3 regions of the Marinomonas sp. CT5 genome follow, and region 3 is predicted to be linked to each of the others. Evidence: predicted binding sites of a transcription regulator. Region 3 holds the regulator's gene; each other region holds the start of a gene.

Region 1 (3,243 bases), 980 kb from region 3:
TAAACGCTGGTATCAAAATGCATTTCAACAAACTTTTCGTATAACGCTTCTTCTGTTTCACGTCTGTTTGGATCGGGTTTAACACAGTCGATCGGGCAGACGGCCACGCAGGTGGGTTGGTCGTAATGACCAACACACTCTGTGCATTTATCTGGATCAATGACATATATCTTGGCGCCCATGGTGATGGCGTCATTAGGACACTCTGGTTCACACATGTCACAGTTGATGCAGCGGTCGTTGATTAATAGTGCCATATCGTCTTTATGCCGTTGTTGCGTTGTTATGAGGTTGGCGTGTGGTTTGTCCTTCCGATAGGTTTCTCATTAGGATCCCCATAGAAGCATCGATACCAGCTGGACATGGGATAGAAACCACATGGCCACTGCCTTTTGCTACGTCGATAGGGCGGCCTTGTTTGTCGTTCAGTTCGCCCAATGGAAAAGTGACATTGCCTTTTGGCGTCATTAATTCCAAAGAATCTCCAACACTAAAGCGGTTTTTTACTTCAATGGTCAGTGAGTTTTCGTGGGTGGCAATGACTTCGCCGACAAACTGCTGCTTATCACTGATGGAGTTGCCTGTTTCATAGTTTTGCAGGTCAACATGACGATGGCGTTGTAAGAAGCCATCTGTGTAACCACGATTGGCTAGGTTGTCTAAGCTGTTCATGAGATTGGCATCAAAAGGGCGACCGGCGACGGCGTCATCAATGGCTTTGCGATAGATTTGCGCTGTTCTGGCACAGTAATAAAAAGACTTGGTACGACCTTCCACTTTTAGAGAATGCACGCCCATTTTTACGAGTCGCTCAACGTGTTGAATGGCGCGTAAATCTTTTGAGTTCATGATGTAAGTGCCATGCTCGTCTTCGAAGGCTGGCATGTATTCATCGGGGCGGCCATGTTCTTGCAGTAAGAAGAGTTGATCGCTTGGCTCCTGAATTTGCACGGCAGAAGTTGGTGCTGTGCTGCTGGCAATGATTTGACCTGTTTCGTCTTCTGTTGCTTCGTGGGCGTTGTATTGCCAACGACAGGCGTTGGTGCAAGCGCCTTGGTTCGGGTCACGCTTGTTCATGTATCCAGACAGCAAACAACGTCCAGAATACGCCATGCATAATGCGCCATGAACAAAGACTTCTAGCTCCATGTCTGGCACTTTTAGACGGATTTCTTCGATCTCATCAAGTGACAGCTCACGAGATAAAATGACACGAGAAATGCCTTGTTGTTGCCAGAATTTCACCGTGGCCCAATTCACTGCGTTGGCTTGAACGGACAGGTGAATTTGTTGATCGGGAAAGGCTTCACGCACCATCATAATAAGCCCTGGATCGGACATAATGAGCGCATCCGGTTTCAGGTCAATCACAGGTGCCAAATCGTTAATGTAGGTTTTTAGCTTTGCATTGTGAGGCGCAATATTGCTAACCACATACAGCTTTTTACCCAGCTCATGTGCTTCATTGATGCCAATGCCCAGCTTTTCTAAGTCAAACTCGTTATTACGTACTCGCAGCGAGTAGCGTGGCTGGCCAGCGTAAACGGCATCTGCTCCGTAGGCGAAGGCATAACGCAGATTTTTTAACGAACCTGCTGGAGAGAGTAATTCTGGCATGAAGGCTTTTTCTTGAGACATGAGATTCACCGATCGATCAAAACGGGCGGAGTTTACCTAGCCAGTGACTCAACTCAAGAGAGGGTAGAGGCGTTTAGATGCTTAAATAATCAGTCTTTGATCTGGGTCAATTTTTGTTTTGTAAAAGTGGTCAGATCCCTTTAATTTTGAATTTCTAATTAAAGAGATCTGACGTCATTATTAGGTTGAGTCTGCTAAAAATCGTAGGAGGCGGATAGGTAAACTCGACGACGCTCGCCAACGAATGAACCAATTTTTTGGGTGAACCCGCTAACCGCGTATTCTTTATCAAACAGGTTTTTGATGTTCAGCTGGAACTTCCAGTCGTCATAGCGAGTTTGCCAAGACAAATCGTAAACCGTGTAGGGTTTGACTGTTTGGCCCTGTCGATTGATTTGCTCACTCACATAGTCCGCACCAAAGGCAATGGAAGAGGTGATGCTTGGGAAGTCATAACGAGTCCACATTCCAAGTTGGTGATGTGGCGTGTTGGCAAATCGATCTCCATTGGCATATTGAATGCCTTTTGTGGATTCTTTTACGCGAGTATCGTTATAAGCGTAGCTTACGTTGGCAACCCAGTGAGGAGTGATATCAGTGAGAATATCCAGCTCGACACCTTGGCTGCGAACTTTACCGACGGCTACAAGCAAGCTTTCATCGTTAAGGTCTGTTTGCAGAATGTTTTCACGAACAATGTGGTACGCGGCAAGATTCACGTTGAGCTTGTTATTAAACCAATAACTTCTTACACCCGCTTCAAATTGCTGACTTTCCTCTGGATCAAACAAGCTGCCATCGGCCGACTTCTGTTGGTCTTCAGCGCCTTGCGGAACAAACCCAGTAGAAAACGATGTGTAAGGCTTCCAGTTGTCATTGATTCGATAGGTCGCACCTAAGCGAGTAGAGTAGCCTGTGTCCTTGTAGTTTGCTTTTGTAATCCCCGTTTTTATCTTGTAGCCATCGTATTTTTCTTCAATCCGATCTATTCGTGCACCAGCGAGTAAATCTAGTTGATCGGTAACTTTCCATTGGTCTTGAATGTATAAGCCAATTTGATCTGTCGTGGTACTTTCATTTGTTTGGGGAACCATATCGTAGGCACTGGTATCGTCTTGCCCATAAACTGGGTTGCTTAGGCTAAGTTCAGCAACACCTTTAGTCGTTTTATCATATAAAAAATCGTTTTTCTGATGGAAATAATCGCTTCCGACTAACACTATGTGATCACCTAATTCAGCGATTAGGTTGCCTACCAAGGTGATACCTTCTCGGGAGCGGACTTGGTCACGAAATTCTCGTTCCACTTTATCGCTGTTGCTGTCGATAAGCTTGCTTATTTCATGGTATTTCTGCGTTTCGGTATTATCGAAATAGCGAACTAAGACATTGCTTTCCAACCATGAATTAATGCTGTGGTCCAAACGTGCCTGAAAGACTTGTGCGTCTAATTCTTGGTAATCAGACTTTTCATTATTGTTCCAAGAAGTATCTGCCAAAAAGTTGCCATCATCATCGGTTGGAATGCCGCGTAGGCGAGCACCGGAAATGTATTGATGAATGTCTGTGTACTGGACATTCAGCGTATTGTTTTCATCGATGTCC
Region 2 (3,243 bases), 2.0 Mb from region 3:
CCGCAGGAAACGCGGCAAATAACACCACGCCCCCAAACACCAACCAAGTTTCGTTGCCATCCCAAACGTGTGAGATAGAACGCATTAGATGATCACGCTCGCCGTCTTGGTCAAACCAAGGGTAGAGAATGCCAATCCCTAGGTCGAAGCCATCGAGCAACACATACATAAAGATGGCAAAGCCCAATACAAGGAAGTAGAAAAAAGCCAAATCCATCATTTATCTCCTTGTTTGATTGTCGGGTTATTGTGTGTTTGTCCATTCTGCTCTTGAGTTGTCAGAGATTTCACCCAAGCTAAGGCGTAACCCGGTGCTTTCATACCAATAAGTTGCTGTTCTAGCGCTTCCATAGACGGAGGCCCTTTTTTAATCAACTTACGCATGAAGTACAGATAAACACCAATCAGCAGACTGTAAATGATGACAAACATGGTCAAGGTAAAGAGCACGCGTTCTGCGGGCAGTGGCGACACGATCTCGGAGGTTCTAACCAGATTATAGACAATCCAAGGTTGGCGACCGATTTCGACCACATACCAACCCGCCAGTACCGCAATGACGCCCATCGGTGTAAAGAAGGTTACCAAGGAGAGAAACGCTTTGTTCTCATACAAGCGTCCTTTACGACGCAATAGGAGGGCTAGCGCAGCAATGCCCATCATGCCGACACCAATCCCGACCATGACACGGAAAGACCAAAATACTAACGGCACGTTTGGTCTGTCTTCTGGTGGTACGGCTTTCAAACCTTGTACCGCGCCTTCCCAAGAGTGAGTTAGGATCAAGCTGCCTAGGTTTGGAATACCGACTTGATAATCGTTGGATTCGGTCTCCATGTTAGGCATAGCAAATAGCAAGAGCGGAACGTTTTCCTCTTCGGCAGGCCAAATGCCTTCCATCGCCGCCAACTTAGTGGGCTGATGCTCTCTCACGTTTAAGCCATGCATATCGCCAATCCATGCTTGCAACGGTGTTAACACCAAAGCAAACCACATGCACATAGATAAGCCTTTTTTGGCAAAAGGAATGTTTTTCTTTTTCAGCAAGTAATAGGCGCTGATGCCCGCTACCACGAAGGTTGCCGTAATTAATGACGCCATCACCATGTGAGTGAGACGATAAGGCATGGATGGGTTGAAGATGACGGCCATCCAGCTTTCCACTTCAAACTTGCCATCGATGATCTTGTAGCCCGCTGGGGTTTGCATCCAAGAGTTGGCCACTATGATCCAAAACGCTGAAATCCAAGTACCTATCATCACAGTGAGTGTGGAAAAGAAATGCAGCTTGCGACCAACGCGCTGCCAACCAAATAGCATCACGCCAAGGAAGCCGGCTTCCATGAAGAAAGCGGTGAGCACTTCGTAAGCCATCAGCGGCCCAAGTACTGCGCCAGTAATCTCCGAGAATTTGGAGAAGTTGGTGCCAAATTCATAGGACAAAACGATGCCAGACACCACCCCCATACCGAAGGTAATGGCAAAAGGTTTGATCCAGAATTTGGCCAGTTGGAGGTAATAAGGATTGTGTGTTTTTAGCCACATGCCTTCCCAAATGGCGATCAGTGTCGCCAAACCAATGGTGATACTGGGAAAAATAATATGAAAGCTCACCGTAAAGGCGAACTGAATGCGAGATAAAATGGCGACATCGAGATCCATGGCAACTCCCGTTTAAAAATTAATATGGACTTAGGAATTGTTCTTAACGCGTTGAGCACGCATTTGTTGTAACGCCAGAGGCAATAGGGCTAAGCCTACAATGCTAAAAAGCGCGATGATTTCGGTCATTAAAAAGCCAGTATTCATGATGCTTGTCCTGTCATTTGAAAATAGTTTGATTTAAATCAAGGTTGTCTTACCTATAGCAAGGGACAGGCCAACTATTAGTTAAATTTATACCATTGATTTTAAAGGAAAAATTTCTGGCTTTGCGTGAGGTGTAAAAAAGGTTTACGATTTTCTCACTTTTAGATGTAAACGAGGTTTACGATTTTGACACTTTCCCTGATGTTTGAAGCGGCCATGTTGGTGACCAGTGTCTGCGGCGTATTGGTCGCGGTCTGGTTGTTGTGGCGAGCTAGAAAACAAAGTGATCTACAAGCTCTAGCAGGTTTTGCCATTATGATGGCGATTTGGTGTTTTGGGCATGTGGTCTTGTTCCAAGGCTATAAGCAAATAGGCATTCATATCATTTTGGCTAATCCACTGATGCCAACGTTCTTTTTGCATTTTGCCATACGCTTTGTGAACTCGGGGGCTGTTAAAGAGCCGCTGTTAGAACGTTTATATCGGCTTGTGCCTTGGTTTTATTTCACCAGTTTTGCCGTCGTCCTACAAAGCTGGTGGGTTGGTGCAGGGGAGGCTATCAGTACTTTGGATACGCGTTCCTTTTTCATCTTCACCGAGGCGGGGGCATGGAACCTTGCCTACACAGTATTGGTCGGTATCTTGGCGCATGGGGTGTTGTTATTTGGCTGGTATCGTCATTCCGGCAATAAAAAACGCTCGATTTTGGCGATGTTTGGCGTTGGCGCTTGGGGCTTGTTGTTAGCGACCAGTTTTGTGTTTCCTTCCTTTGGCATTAGTTGGTTTCCGTACCCCATGCTCTTGCTGCCAACCTATTTGCTGTTGTTGGTTTATGCGGTAGTTCGCTATCAAATTTTGTCGGTCAATGCCTTTGCCAATCGTGCTTTGCTTTGGGTTGCCATGATGTTGGTGATTCTCTGTGTGATCGCGGTCATCAGCGTGGTGTCTGGTCGTATCGGCTTGCAAGCGCTGGCCAATGTACCCAGTTGGCAGCTCTGGTTGTATTCCTTGCTGATTTTGGTGGTAGCGGCGGTGATTTATCAGCCTTTAAGTCGTTTGGTTTCTCGGCTGATTTATCCCGGCGCGTTATTAAATGAAGCCGTGTTAGATATCTGGTCAACCCAATTGAAAGAGGCTCAGGACTGGGCAGAATTGACCAACGTTGGTGAGCAGTTACTCTCGCGACAAATAAGACAAACTGTTGCCATTCAATTGCAACATGGCGACTTTCCAGTAGAAGAAAAGAATAATGCGTTGGCCATACAAGTGTCTCGGTCTGAGTCAGATTGGCACTTTGTATTAATCGGTTGGGAAGATGCCAGCCCTGGCATGCGTCTTACGGCGGAAGTGTTTGCGTCTTTGTTTACCACCAGTTGTGGTTTGTTGGAAAGATCCTTGGCATTGGCGGTGGCGGAACGAAAACGCATGGATGAA
Region 3 (3,243 bases):
TCAAAACGGCTATTAGACCAGATTTGATAAAGGGTTAGAAGCGACTAATACTTAAGCGCTTTTGCTTTGCAGTATGCTAATTCTTGATCTGTGTCAGCAAACATCCAAGACCTAACGTGTAGACTACTATTAGAAAATTTAATAGGAACGCATCATCATGATCTGGGACTCCTCACTTATCGCTAAATACGACCTGTCTGGGCCTCGTTATACTTCTTACCCAACAGCGCCACAATTTAATTCCGGCATTAGTAAAATTGCATTAATTGATAAAATGCTAACGCCTTCACAAGCCCCTATTAGCTTGTATTTCCATATTCCATTCTGCGCCCATCTTTGCTACTACTGTGCCTGCAATAAAATAGTAACTAAGCAGTATGAAAAAGGTACTGAGTATGTGGAATTGCTTGGTGAAGAAATGCGATTAAGAAGTCTTATGCTTGATCACACAAGAAAAGTAACTCAACTGCATTTTGGAGGAGGCACCCCAACCTTTTTAACTGAAGAGTTGTTTGAAGTCTTATTCAATACTATTGAGCAGCATTTCAATCTAGTTAACGATGGTAGCCAAGACTACAGCATTGAAATCGACCCAAGAGAAATCAGCAAGCCTAAACTTAAGTTGTTAACAGAAAAAGGCATAAACCGTATCAGCATTGGTGTGCAAGATTTTGACATCAAAGTTCAAGAAGCCATTCACCGTATACAACCCGTAGACATGGTCAGAAATCTAGTCGATGACGCTAGAGAGCTAGGTATTAAGTCAATTAACTTTGATCTCATTTATGGGCTTCCGTATCAAACAATAGAAGGCTTTAAAAAAACGCTTTCACAAGTAGTTGAGTTATCACCAGATAGAATTTCGCTGTTTAATTATGCTCATTTGCCTGATCGTTTTCGCGCGCAAAAGCGCATCACAGATGACAGCTTACCTATTTCAAGTTTGAAACTTGATTTACTGAAAATGAGTATTGAATACTTGATTGCAGCCGGCTATGAATACATAGGTATGGACCACTTCGCAAAACCAACCGATAGCTTAGTGATCGCTCAGCAAGAAGGTCAACTACAACGTAATTTCCAAGGTTATACCACTCATGCAGATACTGAGCTGATTGCATTTGGTGTTTCAGCCATTAGTGACTTAAATGGTGTTTACATACAGAACCATACTGACTTATCCGAATATAGAAGCCGCATAGAAAAGGGACAATTAGCGATAGCGAAAGGATATATTAGTGATCTAGATGATAGAATTCGTCATCAAGTTATAATGACGTTGATTTCGCAGTTTGCGCTCAACACAAGCGCAATTGAACAGAAATTTAATATTCATTTCTTTGACTATTTCTCTAATGAAGTGGAAAATCTAACTCCCATGTTGGAAGATGGGATGTTATTAATTGAACGTAGTGGAGTGCAGACCACGATTCAAGTCACACCAAAGGGTAGATTATTAATACGCTGTATTTGTATGGCTTTTGATAAATATCTCAATGGCGCCATAAAATACTCAAAAGTTATATAGATCGAGATCAGGGAGATAACATGTCAATGACACACACACAGTCACGTTTTAACAGTACACTTACATCACAATGCCAAAACTGTAGTTTAAGCGCCCTCTGCCTTCCTATTGCACTGGCTGACGAAGACATTAATAGATTAGATCAAATCATCGAGCGCAAAAAACCACTTAAGAAAGGTGAGTTTTTATTCAGACAAGGAGAGCCTTTTGACTCTGTGTTTGCTGTTCGTTCAGGCACGCTAAAAACCTTCAACATCACTTCTGTTGGAGAGGAGCAAATCACTGGTTTTTATTGCCCTAGTGAGTTGGTCGGTCTTAGTGGTATAGATTCAAGCGTCTACCCTGTTTCTGCCAAAGCTTTAGAAACCACTACCGTCTGTGAAATCCCATTCAGTCACTTAGAAGAGTTGTCCTCTCAGATTCCATCACTAAAGCACCAGATTTTTAAAGTAATGAGTCGAAAAATATCGGATGATCAGCAAATGATGGTATTGCTTGGCAAAAAGAATGCCGATGAGAAAGTCGCCTCTTTTCTATTGAATTTATCCAGCCGCTTTAAAAAGCGTGGTTATTCTGCCAGCTCATTCAGACTATCAATGTCTCGTGGTGAAATTGGTAATTACTTAGGCTTAGCTGTAGAAACCGTTAGTAGGGTTATCACTCGTTTTCAAAAAAATGAACTAATCCATGTTGATGGCAAAGAAATTGAAATAATTGATTTCGAAGAAATTCAAAAACTCGTTGGGGTTGCTAGCGATTGTGGTAAAATCGCCCACATTTGATTCATACAACGAGGCTATACTGTAATGCTTTACGACGATTTTTACGTTAAATCACTCATACAAACAATAGAAGACTGGCCAAAAAAAGGTATTAGCTTCAGAGATATCACCCCTATTTTCAGCGATCCAAAAGGGATGAGAATGGTTGTTGATGCCTATGTACATCGTTACATTGGCACAGACATTACTCATATTGCTTGTATTGATGCTCGTGGTTTTTTGATTGCAGCCGTACTGGCTTACGAACTGCAAAAACCACTAATTTTAGTACGTAAAAAAGGCAAGCTTCCCGGCAAAACAATCTCACAGAAATATGCCCTGGAATACGGTGAAGCTGAGTTAGAAATTCAAGAAGGTGCGGTTGAAGCTGGCGACCAAGTATTATTATTTGATGATTTGATTGCAACTGGTGGCACCCTTTTCGCTGCAATTGAGCTACTTACTCAACAAGGTGCAAATATAAAAGAAGTAGCTGCAATCATTGATCTTCCGGACTTAGGTGGAAGCCAAAAATTGAGTGACAGTAATATTTCTGTCTTTAGCCTTTGTGCTTACGAAGGGGATTAATATAGACCTAAAAAAGGTGGCAAGAGCCACCTTTTTATCTTTTCATGTAAATATTAGAAATCTACACTAGCGCCGACAGAAAACCCATTATTGGCTATTTTACGGCTGTCATCTTCATAAATAACTGTCGTTTTACCGTAACTAATAAACGCCCTAGCATTTCGCATGGTCATATACTCTGCACGTAGCTCGTAAACATACATGTGATCTAAGTTTTTAAAAGACAATACTTCTGGAGCATAATACAAAGAGCCAAAGATACTAAGACGGTTAGCTTCAGGAAGTGTATAACGATACCAGCCACCCAAAGCAAGCGCTACAGATATATCATCATCTGGCTCCAAGTCAGCATCAATACCATACAAA

The links. The regulator FNR, encoded in region 3, switches genes on or off when oxygen is low (the NO sensors DNR and NnrR bind a similar motif). The targets are predictions, from matches to a motif close to TTGATNTANATCAA.
Region 1: a site for FNR is predicted at 1,735-1,748, ahead of trhP (prephenate-dependent tRNA uridine(34) hydroxylase TrhP). Genes of this name have one in related genera too.
Region 2: a site for FNR is predicted at 1,838-1,851, ahead of C0J08_RS20540 (cytochrome ubiquinol oxidase subunit I). Genes of this name have one in related genera too.

Annotation. Positions count from the first base shown of each region.
Region 1 is NZ_CP025572.1:1,382,641-1,385,883, forward strand. Features, by position in the region: gene C0J08_RS06530 (YfhL family 4Fe-4S dicluster ferredoxin) at 1-257, opposite strand, end outside; gene trhP (prephenate-dependent tRNA uridine(34) hydroxylase TrhP) at 265-1,638, opposite strand; gene C0J08_RS06540 (TonB-dependent siderophore receptor) at 1,833-3,243, opposite strand, start outside.
Region 2 is NZ_CP025572.1:4,318,790-4,322,032, reverse strand. Features, by position in the region: gene cydB (cytochrome d ubiquinol oxidase subunit II) at 1-220, opposite strand, end outside; gene C0J08_RS20540 (cytochrome ubiquinol oxidase subunit I) at 217-1,662, opposite strand; gene C0J08_RS20535 (sensor histidine kinase) at 1,996-3,243, shown strand, end outside.
Region 3 is NZ_CP025572.1:2,362,485-2,365,727, reverse strand. Features, by position in the region: gene hemN (oxygen-independent coproporphyrinogen III oxidase) at 158-1,528, shown strand; gene fnr (fumarate/nitrate reduction transcriptional regulator Fnr) at 1,549-2,310, shown strand; gene C0J08_RS11075 (adenine phosphoribosyltransferase) at 2,335-2,877, shown strand; gene C0J08_RS11070 (YfaZ family outer membrane protein) at 2,931-3,243, opposite strand, start outside.